3 regions of the Pseudoalteromonas sp. LC2018020214 genome follow, and region 1 is predicted to be linked to each of the others. Evidence: predicted binding sites of a transcription regulator. Region 1 holds the regulator's gene; each other region holds the start of a gene.
The links. Region 1 encodes FliA, which starts transcription of late flagellar genes. Its sites were predicted from a motif close to CTAAAGNTNNNNNNNNNNNNGCCGATA; they were not measured.
Positions count from the first base shown of each region.

Region 2: the regulator FliA is predicted to act here: its motif matches at 3,540-3,566, upstream of JG479_RS01430 (DUF5610 domain-containing protein).
Region 3: the regulator FliA is predicted to act here: its motif matches at 4,445-4,471, upstream of JG479_RS10105 (VC2046/SO_2500 family protein).

Region 1 covers NZ_CP066804.1:1,070,540-1,076,402, reverse strand. Annotated here, with positions in the region: gene JG479_RS04635 (chemotaxis protein CheA) at 1-1,602, opposite strand, end outside; gene JG479_RS04630 (protein phosphatase CheZ) at 1,618-2,391, opposite strand; gene cheY (chemotaxis response regulator CheY) at 2,409-2,792, opposite strand; gene JG479_RS04620 (RNA polymerase sigma factor FliA) at 2,833-3,543, opposite strand; gene JG479_RS04615 (MinD/ParA family ATP-binding protein) at 3,570-4,430, opposite strand; gene flhF (flagellar biosynthesis protein FlhF) at 4,423-5,863, opposite strand, start outside.
Region 2 covers NZ_CP066804.1:307,940-313,802, reverse strand. Annotated here, with positions in the region: rRNA gene JG479_RS01445 (16S ribosomal RNA) at 1-396, opposite strand, end outside; gene JG479_RS01440 (RNA recognition motif domain-containing protein) at 1,063-1,542, shown strand; gene murI (glutamate racemase) at 1,505-2,305, opposite strand; gene JG479_RS01430 (DUF5610 domain-containing protein) at 2,371-3,510, opposite strand; gene trmA (tRNA (uridine(54)-C5)-methyltransferase TrmA) at 3,673-4,770, shown strand; gene JG479_RS01420 (thiol:disulfide interchange protein DsbA/DsbL) at 4,836-5,474, opposite strand; gene JG479_RS01415 (thiol:disulfide interchange protein DsbA/DsbL) at 5,491-5,863, opposite strand, start outside.
Region 3 covers NZ_CP066804.1:2,301,695-2,307,557, reverse strand. Annotated here, with positions in the region: gene JG479_RS10125 (MHYT domain-containing protein) at 1-3,041, opposite strand, end outside; gene JG479_RS10120 (M48 family metallopeptidase) at 3,358-4,056, shown strand; tRNA gene JG479_RS10115 (tRNA-Tyr) at 4,175-4,259, opposite strand; tRNA gene JG479_RS10110 (tRNA-Tyr) at 4,309-4,393, opposite strand; gene JG479_RS10105 (VC2046/SO_2500 family protein) at 4,506-5,033, shown strand; gene JG479_RS10100 (DUF6172 family protein) at 5,213-5,515, shown strand; gene JG479_RS10095 (GGDEF domain-containing response regulator) at 5,709-5,863, shown strand, end outside.

The sequences.
Region 1 (5,863 bases):
CGCTTGGTCATGATCGAGTACGCCTTTACTAATTGCAATTTTTTTCAGTTTTTCAGCATCCATACCTGCACCATCATCTTTGATGGTTAGCAAAATATGGTCGCCCTCTTGAGACGCTGATAAAGTAACATTACCTGTTCTAGACTTACCTGCAGCTTCACGAACAGCGGGCATTTCAATACCATGGTCAACTGAGTTTCTAACTAAATGCACAAGCGGATCGGCAAGTGCTTCAACTAAGTTTTTATCTAGATCGGTTTCTTCACCAATAAGTTTTAAATCAATATCTTTATTTAAGCTACGTGCTAAGTCGCGTACAACGCGAGGGAAGCGACCAAATACTTTCTTAATTGGTTGCATTCGCGTTTGCATAACCGCACCTTGAATATCCGCAGTCACTACATCTAAGTTAGAGATTGCTTTACCCATCGCTTCACTGTCTGAGTTAGTCGCTAAACTAACCAAACGATTTCGTACAAGAACTAACTCACCAACCATATTCATAATTTGATCGAGTCGTTTTGTATCTACGCGAACAGTGGTCTCTGCTGCTGGTGGCGCTGATTTTTTTGGAGCTGCTGGTGGTACTTTAGCTACTGGCTTCTCTGGCGCTTTTTCAACTGGTTTTGGAGTAGGAGCTTTAGCTGGCTCAGCTTTTTTTACTGGTTCACTCACTTGTTTAGCTGGCGGTGAAACAGGTTCAGGTTGTTTTGCAGCTGGCGCACTTTCTATCGATTTAGGAGCAGTGCCTTTACCATGAAGTTCGTCAAGAAGCGCTTCAAATTCGTCATCACTAATTTCATCATCTGATGAATTAACTGTATTTACAGCTGGTATAGCAGATTCTACAGGTGTTTTATTGGCATCATTTTGTTCAGGTTTGCTCGTAACTTCACCAAAACTGCCAACACCATGTAACTCGTCTAATAAGCTGTCAAATTCATCATCAGTAATATCACCACTAAAATCACTACTACTTGCTACTGGTTTTTCAACTGCAGGACCTTGTCCTTTACCGTGCAGCTCATCAAGTAAGCTTTCAAATTCGTCTTCAGTGATTTCATCTATTTCAGCATCGCTAACCGAAGGCGCTCCGCTAAATAGTTCATCAAATGCAAACGGATCTTCATCATCAGCTACCGGTGTATCCACCACTTCATTATGAGGTTGTTCAACCTCTGTTTGTGAAGAGGCTTCAGTGGCTTCGGCTTCTGTTGGAGGTAGACCTAAGATATGAAGAGTATGAAGTAATTCAGGATCTGCAGGTTCAGGCTTGTCTCTGTTTTGGATAGTCGCAAACATCTCATTAATGGTGTCTAGTGCTTGTAAAATAACATCCATTAACTCTGAGTTGACTGTTCGCACGCCTTGACGTAGTAAATCAAATACGTTTTCAGCACCGTGACAAGCATCTACAAGTTCTGTCATAGCTAAAAAGCCTGCACCACCTTTTACAGTATGAAAACCTCTAAATATAGCGTTTAGTAACTCGGTATCTTCTGGATTATTTTCCAGCTCAACTAACTGTTCAGATAAAAGCTCTAGGATTTCTCCAGCCTCTACAAGAAAGTCTTGTAAAATATCTTCATCGACTTCAAACATGCAGTTACTCTCCTCTTAGAAGCCCAAACTTGATAAAAGATCATCAACTTCATCTTGATCAGATACAACATCATTACGCGATTCTTTATCAATAATAGGGCCTTCAGGACCTGCTAAAGTTTGTGTGGCAACTGGTTCTTTTATTTTTTGTTGTTCTACTTTATTCGCGGTGCTGTTACTGTCGTCTTGTTCAGCAAACGCAGTTAAAAGATGAAGTAAACTTTCTTCTACTTCCCTAACAAGTTCAATAACACGGCGAATAACTTGACCTGTTAAGTCTTGATAGTCTTGAGCCATTAGTACATTTGTCATTAAGCTTTGAAGCTCATCAGTCTTATGATGAGAGTTGTTCATAAACTTATCGATGCTATGGCAAAGTTGCTTAAACTCACCAAGCTCAATCTCGCGGCTCATTAAACGATCCCATGTCGGTTTGATATGAGATATTTCGTCCGCTAACTGTTGGGCTATAGGAAGACTCGCTTCCACTGCATCCATTGTTTTATTAGCCGCATTTTCTGTCATTTCTATAACATAATTAAGCCGCTTTTTAGCATCTGGAATCGCATCTGTAGTTATGTCACTTAAGCGAGTATCAAGCTCAAAACTTTTAAGAGCTTCGTGAAGTTGACGAGTCAACTTTCCAACTTCAGCAAATAATTCAGACTGCTCTTTAGAAGCAGCCTCTAAAATCAACTGATTTGCTTTGTCTTGCTCATCATTTTCTAAAAAAACAACGAGCTGACGAGCTTGTTCTAACGTTATTTGAGGCGCAGCTGGTGCTGGCATAAGCCTCTCCCCCATCATTAGCCTAAGCGTTCAAATACTTTTTCTAATTTAGTTTTTAATGTTCCAGCCGTAAATGGCTTAACAATATAACCATTCACGCCAGCTTGCGCCGCAGCTATTATTTGTTCTTTTTTAGCTTCTGCCGTTACCATTAATACAGGGATATGTTTTAACTTCTCGTCTGCACGTATTGCTCTTAAAAGATCAATACCCTGCATTCCAGGCATATTCCAATCCGTAACTACAAAATCAAACACTTGATTTTGCAACATAGGCAAAGCTGTAGACCCATCATCAGCTTCTTGAACGTTAGTGAAACCTAAGTCACGTAACAGGTTTTTTATAATGCGTCTCATCGTTGAAAAATCATCAACTACAAGAATTTTCATGTTTTTATCCAAAACATCCCCCAGTGAGGTATTAACCTTTGTTTACTTACTACTAATTTATCCAGTCATTGATTTTAGCTTTAAGCTTAATCATCGCCTGACCATGTATCTGACTTACACGCGATTCACTTACATCGAGTATATGTCCTATTTCTTTTAAATTCATTTCATCGTTGTAGTACAAAGAAAGCACCATTGCATCACGCTCTGGTAATGACTTAATTGCACTTAGCAAAGACTCATTAAACCTATCATTTTTAACATTATTAAAAGGTTTATCTTGTGCTAAATCTTGGCCTACAGGAGTAATAACATCCTCATCTACACCAAGGTCTTCAATGCCTAATATTTTACTCGTATTCGCATCATTTAAAATATGATGGTACTCATTGAGCGAAATTTCAAGTTTTTCAGCAACTTCTATGTCCGTTGGTTCGCGGTTCAGACTACTTTCGAGCTCAGTAATTGCTTCTGCAACTTGCCTGTTTTTACGGTGAACTGAACGAGGAGCCCAATCACCACGGCGCATTTCATCAAGCATAGCACCGCGAATACGAATACCGGCAAAAGTTTCAAAGCTTGCGCCTTTTGTTGCATCAAAGTTTTTCGAAGCTTCTATTAAACCTATCATTCCTGATTGAATTAAATCATCAAGTTGAACGCTAGGTGGTAATCGAGCAATTAGATGACATGCCACTTTTTTAACAAGTGATGCATGCTTCTCAACAATCACATTTAAATTTTGTGTTGATTGATATCCCATAGCTCTATTCACCAGTGTTGTCATAATTAACCGTTTACTAGTTTCTCAATGAAAAACTCTAAATGCCCAGATGGTTGGTTGGGTATTGGCCATTTAACTGCTTTTGTTGCCAGCGTTTTAAACGCAAGAGCGGCTGGCGAATTTGGAAAGAGCTCTACTATTACTTTTTGACGACGTGTTGCTTTGCGCATATTTTCATCATAAGGAACCGTTGCTACTAGTTCCATTGATACATCTAAAAAGCGGTCGGTAACTTTAGATAGCTTTGCAAACAATTCAGTGCCTTCACGCATACTGCGCACCATATTGGCAACAATTTTAAATTTATAAACGCCGTGCTCACGACTTAATACTTTAATAAGTGCGTAAGCGTCGGTGATTGATGTAGGCTCATCGCATACAACAACCATTACATCTTGCGCTGCACGCGAGAAGCTCAGTACCATGTCTGAAATACCAGCAGCTGTATCTACAATTAAAATATCAAATTCGGTATTCAATTCGCTAAACGCACGAATTAGCCCAGCATGCTCAGATGGTGATAATTCAACCATACTTTGCGAACCCGATGTAGCGGGTACAATTTTAATTCCTGCAGGGCCTTCAACTAAAATTTCATCAAGCTCACATTCACCAGACAAGACGTGTGACAAGTTACGCTCTACACGTAAACCAAGCATCACATCACAGTTTGCTAAACCCAAGTCAGCATCCAGCACTAATACTCGATTACCTTGCTGCCCAAGTGCAATAGCTGTATTTAGAGAAACATTTGTTTTCCCTACTCCACCTTTACCACCGGTTACAGCGATAACTTTTACGCCGTTGTTATTGTTTTGACTCATTTTGCGCAGGCCGCTTGCTTGATCTAATACTGTGTTAATCATACATCCCTACTGTGCTTGGCGCCACTGCTTGGTGCCTTGAATGTTGTTCTTTTGTTCTTTTTAAATATAATTGCTCAGCCTTTTTAACTAGTTTCTCAGCATTTGCAACACGAATATCCTCTGGTACTCGTTGACCATTAGTAAGATACCCTATTGGAAGGCGATTTTGAATCGCAATACTAATAATCTCACCCAAACTTAATGATTCGTCTAACTTAGTGAAAATACAGCCACTTAACTGTACTTTTTTAAAGTGACGTACAGTTTCTTGCAATACATTAATTTGTGCTGTCGCGCTAAGTACTAAGTAGCTGCGAATATCTACACGTTGGTTACGCATTAACGTGTTTAATTGCTCAGTTAAACGTAAATCTCGCTGGCTCATACCTGCTGTGTCAATTAATACTAGACGTTTATTTCGTAAATGATATAAAACTTCAGCTAATTCATTAGCATCTTTAACTTGCTTAACACCACAACCAATAATACGACCATATGTTGCAAGTTGTTCATAAGCACCAATTCTGTATGTATCAGTGGTTATTAACGCCACTTTATCGGCACCATATTTTTGTGCGCCTAGAGCTGCAAGCTTAGCAACAGTCGTTGTTTTACCCACACCTGTTGGACCCACTAACGCATATACACCACCTTGGCGAAGTATTTCATTATTGGTTGTTTGCATTTGATCTTCGACCATAGTTAACAATGCTTTCCAACCTTGCTTACGAGACACATCATCAGGTACAAAACATGCCATTTGCTGTGCTACTTCTTTATCGATACCCATACCGACTAAACGGTCAACCATACAAGCGCGTGTTGGATCGCGACGCGCCATATCTTGTTGCATCAAGCCTGATACTTGATGCTCAAGTAATTGACGAATTGCGTTCATTTCTTCACGCATTGTTGTCATTTCTTCGCTTTCATTATTAGGTGCTTGTTGGCGAGTGGTTACTGGGCTATCTAAATCATCAAAGTCGCGGTCTAAATCATCAAAACCTAAGCTATCCGCTTGAGTTTGTGGACGAACTGGCGCAGCAGCTTCAGGAGCAAACATATTTTTAGTACGCTGCCCCATATCAGGTTCTTGATAGTTATCAGTAGTATCAATACCCGATTGTGAAAACATCGATGCAAGCTCAGGAGAACGAGGACGCGGTGATTGACGCTCTAATAATGCTTGTAGGCTGTCAGCAACTTTTGCTTGAGGCTCAGGCTTGGCACGCTGTGGCTCTGGTTTTACAAAGTTATGCATGCTTTGTTGTGGCGCCTGAGTACGCGGCTCTGCAGGGCGTTGTGGTTGCGCTGCTAATTTAGGGGCTGCTTTGTCATAATCAACTGCCGCTACAATTTCTACACCGTTAGCCAGTTTTTTATTTGACATAATAACCGCATCAACACCTAACTCATCTTTAACTTCTTTAAGT
Region 2 (5,863 bases), 760 kb from region 1:
CGGCATGGCTGCATCAGGCTTGCGCCCATTGTGCAATATTCCCCACTGCTGCCTCCCGTAGGAGTCTGGGCCGTGTCTCAGTCCCAGTGTGGCTGATCATCCTCTCAAACCAGCTAGGGATCGTCGCCTTGGTGAGCCATTACCTCACCAACTAGCTAATCCCACTTGGGCCAATCTAAAGGCGAGAGCCGAAGCCCCCTTTGGTCCGTAGACATTATGCGGTATTAGCAGTCGTTTCCAACTGTTGTCCCCCACCTCAAGGCATGTTCCCAAGCATTACTCACCCGTCCGCCGCTCGTCAGCAAAGTAGCAAGCTACTCTCTGTTACCGCTCGACTTGCATGTGTTAGGCCTGCCGCCAGCGTTCAATCTGAGCCATGATCAAACTCTTCAATTAAAAAGTTTTATGTCTTTCGACAGCTCAATGAATTCTGAATTTTTGTTTTTGTTGCCAAAAACGAATTGACTGTGCGTTATTATTTTCACTTTTAAAAAAGTGAAATCAAAACAGCTCAAGGCTGAATCTTTTAATAACATATGGTCACTCAGTTTCAATTGAGACTCTAATTTGTTTGCCTCACTACCTAAGTAGCTTGGCTGTTAGAACTCAATCTGTACGAGTGCCCACACAGATGATTGCTTTATATTGTTAAAGAACGTTTTGAGTCGCTTTAGCGTCTCAAGGGATGCGAATAATACACCCTTTATTTTTTGAGTCAACACTTAGTTTTAAATTTTCTTTTGGAAGATTTAAAACCGAAGTTTTATTTAACTCTCTGAGTAGTTCGTGCCTCGCTATGCGTTGGCGTTTCCCGTCTCAGTGGGGTCGCATTATAGGGAGATCCGAAAACAGATCAACCCTTTTTTTAGATCTTTTTACTGTTCGAACAAAAATAGAACAAAACCACGTAAAACCACATGAAAACCCGTCTAAGATGATGCTTTTTTATGCTCTTATTTATTATTTAATACAAATATCATTGCTATGTTTGATTTAGGCGTTAAGATAGCAAGTTCACAATGTTAAATTAATGTTTATTTCCTGTTTATTGGTAGATCTAAAATGAAATTACCCGATCAAAAATCTTTTATCTTCTCTGTTATTCTTGCTGTAGTTGGTTTTGTTGTTGTTGAGTTTGCTTTAGGCGGCTTAGCTTTAAACCCTGCATTACTATTTGGTGCTGGTTTATTAATAGGTGCGATTGCTATTGCTGCAATATCATCTGATGTGACTGAAGAAGCTGAAGTTAAAACAAAAACGCTTTATGTTGGTAACCTTCCTTATCGTGCAAACGAAGGTGTGGTTCGTGCATTATTTGAAGAACAAGGCAAAGTATTCAATGTTCGTTTATTAAAGGATAAGAATACTGGCAAACGTCGTGGCTTTGGTTTTGTTGAAATGGCGCAAGCTGATGCAGACAATGCAATTGCTAACTTGAACGATAGCGAGTTCCAACAACGTACTTTAAAGGTACGTGAAGCAAAACAAAAACAAGAAGATGATTCTAATGCTCTACGTACTGAGACGGATCAGTCAGTGTAACTAGCTTTACCGCTAGCTTATTGCTAAACACATCAGCCGTTGCATAATATTGCAGCGGCTTTTTTATGTCTGTTTGTTTATCCGCACATAAGTTAAGTTGGTTAAGTAGGAAGTTGACTCTATTTGCTATCGCTACACCTGAATCAAGTAATTTTACATTCCCTTCAAAGTACTGACTAATCGGCCCTGCTAATATCGGAAAGTGCGTACACCCTAGTACAAGTACATCTATAGTTTTATCTATATGTAGTTCATCAAGTACTTGATACAACTTATTTGTATCTAAAGAGCCTGTAAAAAAGCATTCCTCAGCTAACGTTACTAATTCAACACTGCTATACAGATTAACGATCACATTACGTGCATGTTCAGCAATTAATGTTTTTGTGTATGAACTGGCGACCGTTGCCGGTGTGGCTAACAAGCCAATATGATTTGAGCGTGTTAATTCTGCCGCAGGCTTTATTGCTGGCACAACACCTACAATAGGAATATCCGTAATTTGGCGAACAGCGCTGAGTGCAGATGTAGAAGCGGTATTACACGCTATTACAATTAAATCGACGTTAAGCGTGTTGGCTTTGATGAAATGAATAAGTGAACATAATCGGTTAATTATAGTTTGTTGGGACTGAGCACCATAAGGTAGTAATGCATTATCCATAAAATAGCTGTACTGAGCATTGGGGATACTTTGCTTGATATGTTCAAGTACAGTAGTTCCACCAATACCTGAATCAAAGACCATTATATGCGCTGACAAACTACCGTTCCTACTTTACTTTAAGAACGGCAGTTTGCCATGGGGTATTTATAAAAGAAAGTAGTTTAACTTTGCGTGGTTTCTAAATCAGTAAGCCTGTCGGCTGCTGAATTTAACTGATTAAGGTTTTCGAACATAGACTTTGTATAATCTACTAACTTATCTATTTGTTCCTGATCTTGATTAAACCATTGGAGAATGCCAGCTAGCTGATTTTGTAATCCAAGCTCACCCGCTTTGTCAAAAGCATTTTTAAGGTCGTCATTAAAAGGGGCTAACCCCTCTGCTACTTGTTTTTCTGGTGCTGGTTTATATTCTTCATAGCTTTTAACTGTTGCTATTGTTTTTGTTTGGCGTAAATCCATAGAAAAAGCCACCAGCTGATCGCTGTCTAAACTCAGCTCTTGCGCTTGTTCAAATGCTTCATCTAAATCACCACCAAAAAAGGTTTTACTTAAATCTTGTAAGTCTTCCATCATCGCATTAATAGCTTCTTGCTCTTGCTCGTTTAAGTCACCATTTACCGACATCGAAAATGATACCTGTCGAGATTGCGATGATGAGCTTGCAAACGACTCACTATTACTATTTTGCTGATAGCCACTTGCCGACTGAGATTCAAATGCATCAGCAAAGCTAATACTTACCTCATCGCCTTCTGCGGTTGTAAATTTATACTCTGCATTACTCGTCATACTGACGTATTGGGCCTGGCTTATATTTACGCTGGCAGGTTGTGGGTTAAATAACGACTCTTCAAACTTATCCAGCCCATTGTAAATTCCCTCTTTGGACTTATTAATGCCCTCTTCCATGTCATCATTAAATACGCCAGTACCTTTGAGTTCATCAACAGCGTCATCAATCCCTATTTGGACTCCTTTGCGCGCATCGCCTAGCATATCTTTGAGCTTTTCGTCATCAGCGCCGTTAGCTTTTGCTTTATTTACAGCACTACTTACAAAATCGAGTACGTTTTTTACTATTTCATCAAAATCAAATAGTGGTTTATCTGCTTTTTTTTCTGCGATAGGTAATCCAAGCTGCTCAGCCATTTTATCGCCAAGCACCTTTGCGGCCAACTCTCGGCCTCGTTGTTGATAGCTATCTTGAGGAGACGTAATTGTAGGTTGCTGTATATCAGCTTTATTATTGAATTTATTGATGTTGTTGTTTGGCGTAAAGCCATAATTACCTATTTTCATGATTCGTCTCCTAAGCGTGCGTAGTTTATTATCGGCTATAACAACAAAAACTAAAGTACAATGTTCAATAAAACAGCATAAATGCTAGCCAAAACTAGACAAATACGCAGCGCTCCCTACAATAGCGCCGATAAACAGATCTTAGATAAGGTAGTAGCGTTAATGGCAGTTATTAAAATAGATACCACACAGTACCAAGCGCAGTTAAGTGAAAAAGAGCAGCGCATTAGTACGCAGTTTCAACGTTTTGGTGTGGAGCAACTAGAAGTATTTAGCTCAGAGCCAACTAACTACCGCCAACGTGCTGAATTTAGAGTATGGCACGACGGTGATGATCTGTTTCACATTATGTTTGATCAACAGACAAAAGAAAAAATCCGTGTTGATACATTTGACCCAGCAGCGCCTCTAGTAGGTGAAATAATGCAGGTGATGATTGAAAATCTTAAGCCTTGTGAAATATTACGCCGTAAGTTATTTCAAATCGATTATCTATCAACGCTAAGCGGTGAAATTTTAGTAAGCTTGCTTTATCACAAACCACTGGATGATGAATGGTTAAGTGAAATTAAAGCACTGAAAGAAAAGCTTAGCAGTAAATACAAAATTGACTTTATAGGCCGTGCTCGTAAACAAAAAGAAGTACTAGGTGATGACTTTGTAACTGAACGTTTAACAGTTAATGGTCAAGAGCTTATATACCAACAAGTAGAAAATAGCTTTACTCAGCCTAATGCAAAAGTAAATATTAATATGCTGGAGTGGGCACAAGATTTATGTAAACCACTTAAAAATGATTTACTAGAACTGTATTGTGGTAACGGTAACTTTTCAATTGCATTAGCGGGCTGTTTTAATAAAGTATTAGCGACGGAAATATCAAAATCATCTGTTCACTCTGCTCAATACAACATTGCTAAAAACAACGTAGAGAACTTAGATATTATTCGTATGTCGAGTGAAGAGTTTACTCAAGCAATGAATGGCGAACGTACTTTCTCTCGTTTAGAAGGGATTGATTTAAAAAGCTATGACTGCCAAACCATATTAGTTGATCCACCACGCGCGGGTATGGATGAATTAACGTGTGACTTAGTGGCTAACTACGAAAACATAATTTATATATCGTGTAATCCTGAAACCCTTGAGCGTGACCTTGATCACTTAACACGTACGCATAACGTTAAGCGCTTTGCTATATTTGATCAGTTCCCTTATACGCATCACATTGAGTCGGGCGTTTTCTTACAGCGCAAATAAATACGCTCAGTAAACGTTACCCATAAAAAAAGCTCCTTAAGGAGCTTTTTTTGTTTTAGCTAAACTTACTTGTTAGCTAAGTAATTAATTAATTTGCTAATGTCTTCAGGTTTAGTAATACCCGACTCACGACCTAGGTTTAATTTGTACTTACCATTTACAATAAAGGTAGGTACGCCACGTAGTGCGCCTTTTTCTTTAAAGTAGTCTTGATCGCGTTTCATTTTAGAGCTCAGCGTACGTACCGAGAAGCTTTTAAACAGCTTATCAAACTTATCACCATCAACGCCCTGCGCTACAAATATATCTTTTACATCTGCAAGCTCATTAAATTTAGCGCGCTTTGTATGGATATGATTAAAGATTGCAGAAATAATCTGATCTTTTTGTGGAAGCACTTCAGCTGTCGCCAGTGCTTGGCTCATCATCTGTTGGTTTTCGGGGTCACGTACACCTACAAAATCAACATGACTCTTTTTAAATTTAACGTTTTTATCAAGCTTAGGCTTAAACTCACCAATTAGTGCTTCCATGTTATTACATGCAGGGCAGTAAAATGAGAAGAACTCTTTAACCTCTGGCTTTTTAGTTGCACGCTCAGAAACTACGTCGTAATGCACGCCTTCTTCATACGTTGCTGCAAAGCTTGTTGCTGCCATAGGAAGTAATATTGCAAGCAAACCTGCTTTAACTAATTTAATCATTATTATACTCCGAAATTTATAGTGCTAATAAAAACGCTACTAACTCATCAAGTTCTTTTTGATTTTTGATGGTGTTGAGGTTTATTTTATATTTATCGTTAACAATAAAAGTAGGTACACCTGTAAGTGCGCCTAATTTTGAATATTTATTCTGTTTGTTTTGCATTGCTTGCTCAGCTGAAATAACAGGCATGCTTGCAATCTCTTGATCAAACGTTGCGCTATCAATACCATTTACTTCAAGTAATTTTTTAACGTCTTTCATTTCAGTTAATGGTGCACGTTGAACATGGATACTTTTAAAAATTTGATCGCTAATACTTTGCGCCTGACCATGCTGCTTAGCAATTAAGTAGGCAAAGCTTAAATTACTTTGTGCTTGTGGTGAC
Region 3 (5,863 bases), 1.2 Mb from region 1:
ATAATAAGTAGTTCGTTTTTGATATCGTCTAAAAGACTAATAACTTTAGCATCACTTTGCTTGTGCTCTAAATCGGTTAATAACTTCATTAACGTTGTTAGCCCTAAGTTACCAGCAACACCTTTGAGTGTGTGAATGAGGCTATCGACATCTTTTATGTTTGATAATTTATCATTAAATAATCTCTCAAACCGCTTATCACTATCACTAACAAACTTAGTAATCTCTGTAAGTTGCTTACACTTAGAACCCCAAAGTGCTAATCCTTTTTCAAAATCTATATGCTGCGCTTTAGGATCGCTTTGCGATATAACCATTTCTTTTGCAATACCAAGCCCCAGCACTTGCGCTATTTCTTGGTTAAGCTGATTTATATCGACGGGTTTATTGGCAAAGCCATTCATGCCTGCTTTTTTAGCCGTAAGCTTATCTTGCTGTAATACGCTTGCTGTGAGCGCGATAATTGGCGTGTACTTAAGCTGCCTTTGGTTTTCTATAGCTCTTATTTTTTGTGCTGCTTGTATGCCATCACACAATGGCATATGTATATCCATTAAGATGACATCAAAGTCTTGCTCTTCAAATACTTTAATCGCTTCAAGTCCGTTTGACGCTTTGGTAACTGAATGCTGATCGCGTGATAGAAGCAAAGACAGTAGTTCTGTATTTTGCTCTATATCATCAACTACTAGCACTCTAAGTGCAGGCAGTTGGGTGTGTAGACCATCAAAATAATCTATTTTAGATTCGTCACCTAAAGTAAGCGGCAATGAAAAGTAAAAACAGGTGCCTTTACCTAGCTCACTTACTAAGTTTATTGTTCCGCCCATAAGCTCTACAAGTTGTTTACTTATGGTTGTACCAAGGCCTGTACCACCAAAGCGGCGAGTAGTAGTGCCATCGGCTTGTTCAAAAGGTTGAAATACAGCTTGAATACGATCTTTTGCAATACCAATTCCGGTATCTTGCACTTCAAAAAACAGATGCTGATTTTGTGTCATGCCAACGGTGACCGTAACAGAGCCTTCTTCGGTGAACTTAATCGCGTTACCAATTAGATTAGTGAGTACTTGTCTGAGTCGATCTGGGTCGCCGTAGTACGTAGAACTTACTGATTCTTTAATATGGAGTTTAAGTTCTAAATCTTTCTTTTTAGCCTCTAACCAAAAAGTAGAAATAATACTGTCTATCACTGGTTTTAAGCTAAAGTGGACTGGCTCAATGGTGAGCTTACCGCGTTCTAGTTTTGCAGAGTCGAGAATTTCATTTAACAATCTTAGCAATGAACGCGCTGCATTATTTACGGTAACCAAGTGCTTTTGTTGTTCTTGATCAAGTGGGGTGTCCATTAATAGATCGCTAAAACCTATTATAGAATTCATTGGGGTGCGTATTTCATGGCTCATATTAGCCATAAAAGATTGCTTTGCATGAGCAGCTTCTTCAGCTTTAAATTTAGCTTGCTCTAGTTTTTCTTCATATTCTTTGCGTTCAGTAATATCGACTAAAACACCATCAATCCACTTTGGGTTGCCTTGAGCATCAAAGTCGATACTCCCTTTATCTAACAACCACAAAATTTTGCCATTTCTATGTCTAATTCGGTATTCAATAGAATATTGAGACTTTGCATCAACAGCTTTAGTGACTTCATCAACTATTTGTTTTTGGTCTGATTTCAAGACCAAGTCATTAAACTCGATACAATGCTCTGTAAACTCATTTGGGTTATACCCTGTAAGCTCAATTATATTTGGACTAATAAATAACATAGTCCAGTTGTCATCAAACTTGCATCTAAACGCGACTCCGGGCATGTTATCGATAAGAGAGCGGTATTTTTGTTCTTTCTCTTCTAAACTTTGCTGCAAAGCGCGTTGTTCGGTCAAGTCGGTGATGAAGCCAACATATAAAGGGTTATGGCCCGGCTGATTTACTTCGCCTATACCTAAGCGAATAGGAAAAACATGTCCGTTCATGTGTTTTGCATATACATCACGGTTTATGCCTATTATTTTACCTAGATCAACATTGTGAGCATTTAAGAGGTATTCGTCGTGGTGCTTGGCAATGTTATCGTCCATTAGCATTTTTACGTTTTTGCCTTGAACTTGGTTTTCTTGCCAGCCAAAAATTTTACTTGCGGCTTCATTAAAACTTAAAATAATACCAGCATGGTCAATGGTAACAATGCCATCTATAGCGGTACCTAAAATAGCATTTAGACGGGATTCTTTTGCCGACTTATCCTCAAGTAGCATGCGATAGCGAACCATACCATTTATTACACCAACCACGCTTGTAATCGCGATAGTTGCTGTGGCGACTGCAATGGCGATAAAAGTTAGTCCTGCGGTTGCGTTAGCATCATCATAGATTAGTGGCGATGTAGCTACAAAACGTGTAGCGGCCATACCCATATAGTGCATACCAGCAACAGCACACCCTAAAATAACAGCGCTAATTGAGTTATTTTGAAGAGGTGATAAAGAGGGTAAAAAACGCTCAAGATTAAAGCGACTGTAAAGGGCTATAAAGGAGAGGGCTACAGCAACAATGATTGATAACGCAAATATCAATGGATCATATCTAAGTAAAGGAGCAAGATCCATTGCAGCCATGCCGCTATAATGCATAGTGCCAATGCCGGCTCCTAGTAACACGGAGCAAATCGACAATACTTTTAGATTCCCTTTACTATTTACTAGCATTGATACAGCGTACTGACATGCAATAAATGCTGGTATAAAAGAAAGGAGAGTGATTGTTGGATCATAATCAATATTAGTACACAGTGAAAAGGCAAGCATACCAATAAAGTGCATACTCCAAATACCAGCCGAAAAAACAGTTGCAGCGGTCACGTTTGCTAAACGTTGGTAGCTAGGAAATTGAGTTTCTTTTGCGAGATCTATAAGTCGAATGGTGAAAAAGGCTGCAAAAATAGCAATTAGCAATGACATTGAAACTAATAGAGGATCGTAAACGCCATTAATGATTAAGCTAGGATCTTGGTCTGTGATAAAAAAAGCTGATAACATAATGGCTCAAAATATAATCTTTATTTATCAAGTTTAATCTAATTAATTAATAAATAAACTGTTAATTCAATGAAGTGATTAAAATAACGAATTTATTACTTTTAGTTTTCTTTTATTTATCAGGAAGTAGTTTTTTAGTTGGTGTTTTTTATTCTAATGTATTGCCTTTAACGGGGCTAAGTTCGATTTATATGGTCATATTTAAGTTTCTATCGAGCAACCTTAAGAAAACTAATGAATTGGCTTAACTAAGCGAAAATTACACCTTATTTGGTTTTATTAGTTGCTGGTGAATTTTCTCGTAGCAATATCATTAATGAGTATGAAAGTGTTTGAATATCAGTTAAAGAAAAGTATAAAACGTAAAACGGTTGCCATTAAAGTACATAACAAGAAGGTGACTGTATATGCCCCTCAATTTGTTAGTAATAAACACATCCAAGAATGGCTTTTTGATAAGCAGGTGTGGGTAAATGCTCAATTAACTAAACAGCACAATATTGCTGATAGCAGACAGAACCCGCTCAAAGACAAACAAATTTTAATCTTTGATAGCATTGTAAACATAGAATTTAAGCAAGGTATTAAGTCCGAAGCACTAAACTGTAACGACAGCTTGCTTATTACACACTCTTCGCGCGTTAAAAATACTTCGCAAAAATATCAGCAACTTCTTGAAGAATATTTAAAAGAGCAACTAACTGCATATATAGAAATGCGTTTAGCGTACTTCTGCGCACAAATGGATGAAGAATTACCTACGAGTCTAAAAGTAGCTATTTATAAGCGAAAGTGGGGAAGTTGTAATAGTAAGCGAGAGCTAACATTTAATTTGCATTTAATCGGAGCGCCTTATCATGCTATTGATTATGTGATTGTCCACGAGTTAGCGCATTTACGTCACTTAAACCACAGCAAAGCTTTTTGGCAACACGTTGATCGTTTTTTTCCTAATTATAAAGCATCATCAACATGGCTAAAGAAAAACAGTATGAGTTTACAATGGGTATTTTGAAGTTACCTGAATATAGGAATATAGGAATATAGGAATATAGGAATATAGGAATATAGGAATATAGGAATATAGGAATATAGGAATATAGGAATATAGGAATATAGGAATAGTAGAGAAGTGGTGGAGGGAGCTGGATTCGAACCAGCGAAGGCTGAGCCGTCAGATTTACAGTCTGATCCCTTTGGCCGCTCGGGAACCCCTCCACACTAATTTTATTGCATTTGGCCCCACTTAACTTAGCGGTAAGAAAAGTGGTGGAGGGAGCTGGATTCGAACCAGCGAAGGCTGAGCCGTCAGATTTACAGTCTGATCCCTTTGGCCGCTCGGGAACCCCTCCAATGCAACGGCGCTGATAATAGCAAATTGCGTATTTAAGTAAAGAAAAAAGCTAAAGAAAATTGAAATAAAGCCGATAAATATCTATCAGTTACCACAATCGACTAAAGACTATGCAAATAGATGATTTGTTAATCACAGAGAGTCAGTTAAACAGTAGGCTCAATAATAGTGTGCATGAAAATCGCCGTGGCGAATTTTCTCTACTATTAGCGATGCTGTCACATGACGCACTCGACTTTAGCCAATTTCATTTACCAAAAACTGAAATAGATAATTTAGTTATAGAAGAAGAGGCATTAAGAAAGCAATTTGGCGCAGGTCCAAAGCAACTTTTAGCCCCTGATGAATACAATATGTTGGTTGGACAGTTTAATGCATCATTAATATCTCAAGAAGGGGAGCGCTGTGGTATGACAAGTATTAAGTTAAGGCAATGCTTAAGCCCTGAACCACTTGCGATTAGAAATGATGATAAGCATATTCCACTTAATATAATAGATAACTGTGAGCTTGCTGTCAGAAGAAGAATTAAAAGCGAACAAACACAACTAGCGAATCCCCCTATAAATGCAGCTGCTTTTTACGACAGCCTTAATAATGATGCAATACATCAACCACTTCAGCTTATTGCGGTGTGATATATGATTGTAATAATCATCAGTTAATATATGCTTTATAACGGGTCTGCTTTATATATTTGCTAATAATTGATTTAATGAAAAAAAAGCATCCAAAAATTAAATGCAATTGCTATAATGGCGTCAAATGGTATGACATGAAATGCCATTATCATTAAACCAAGGTAATTAGGAACGTAATGAAGAAAACATTCACGCTAAATCACGAGAAAATCAAATACCCTCGTATGGTTGATGCTGCAAAGCACGAAGTGAAAAAATATTTGAAAAGAGAGCGTAATAAAACGCTACCTGAAGATGCTGACTATTGGGCATTTGACTGTAAGTTTGGTAACACAGCTGAAGATGCGCAAGTTGTGCACGTTGCTGAATTAAGTAACCAAATTGGCGAAATTGAAAAGCAAGGTTTGACCTCTTTCTACGTAGAGATTTTAGCTCGACCTGCTCAACGTCAGCAATTAGATTTAGATGATGACGAATAATACTTAACTAAATTAAGTATTCAAAGTTATAAAATGAGCCCAAGTGGCTCATTTTTTGTTTTTATGCAGTAAAGATTTACTAAAAAGTATTTTTATTAGTAACCAATAAGTAGAACCCCTCTTAATTAACATTTGCATAACAAAATGTGATGCTATAGGCTGTTTTTAATTAAAAAAACAAAACATTTTTACTATGCCAATAAATTACTCTGACCATCAATTAAAACTAAGTTTAAAGAATTCTAAAGTACTTATAGTTGACGATCAGTTATTAAGCTTAATCGTATTGAAAAAAATATTATCTGAGCATTTTAATGTGACAACAGCTGGAAGTGGTGAAGAAGCAAT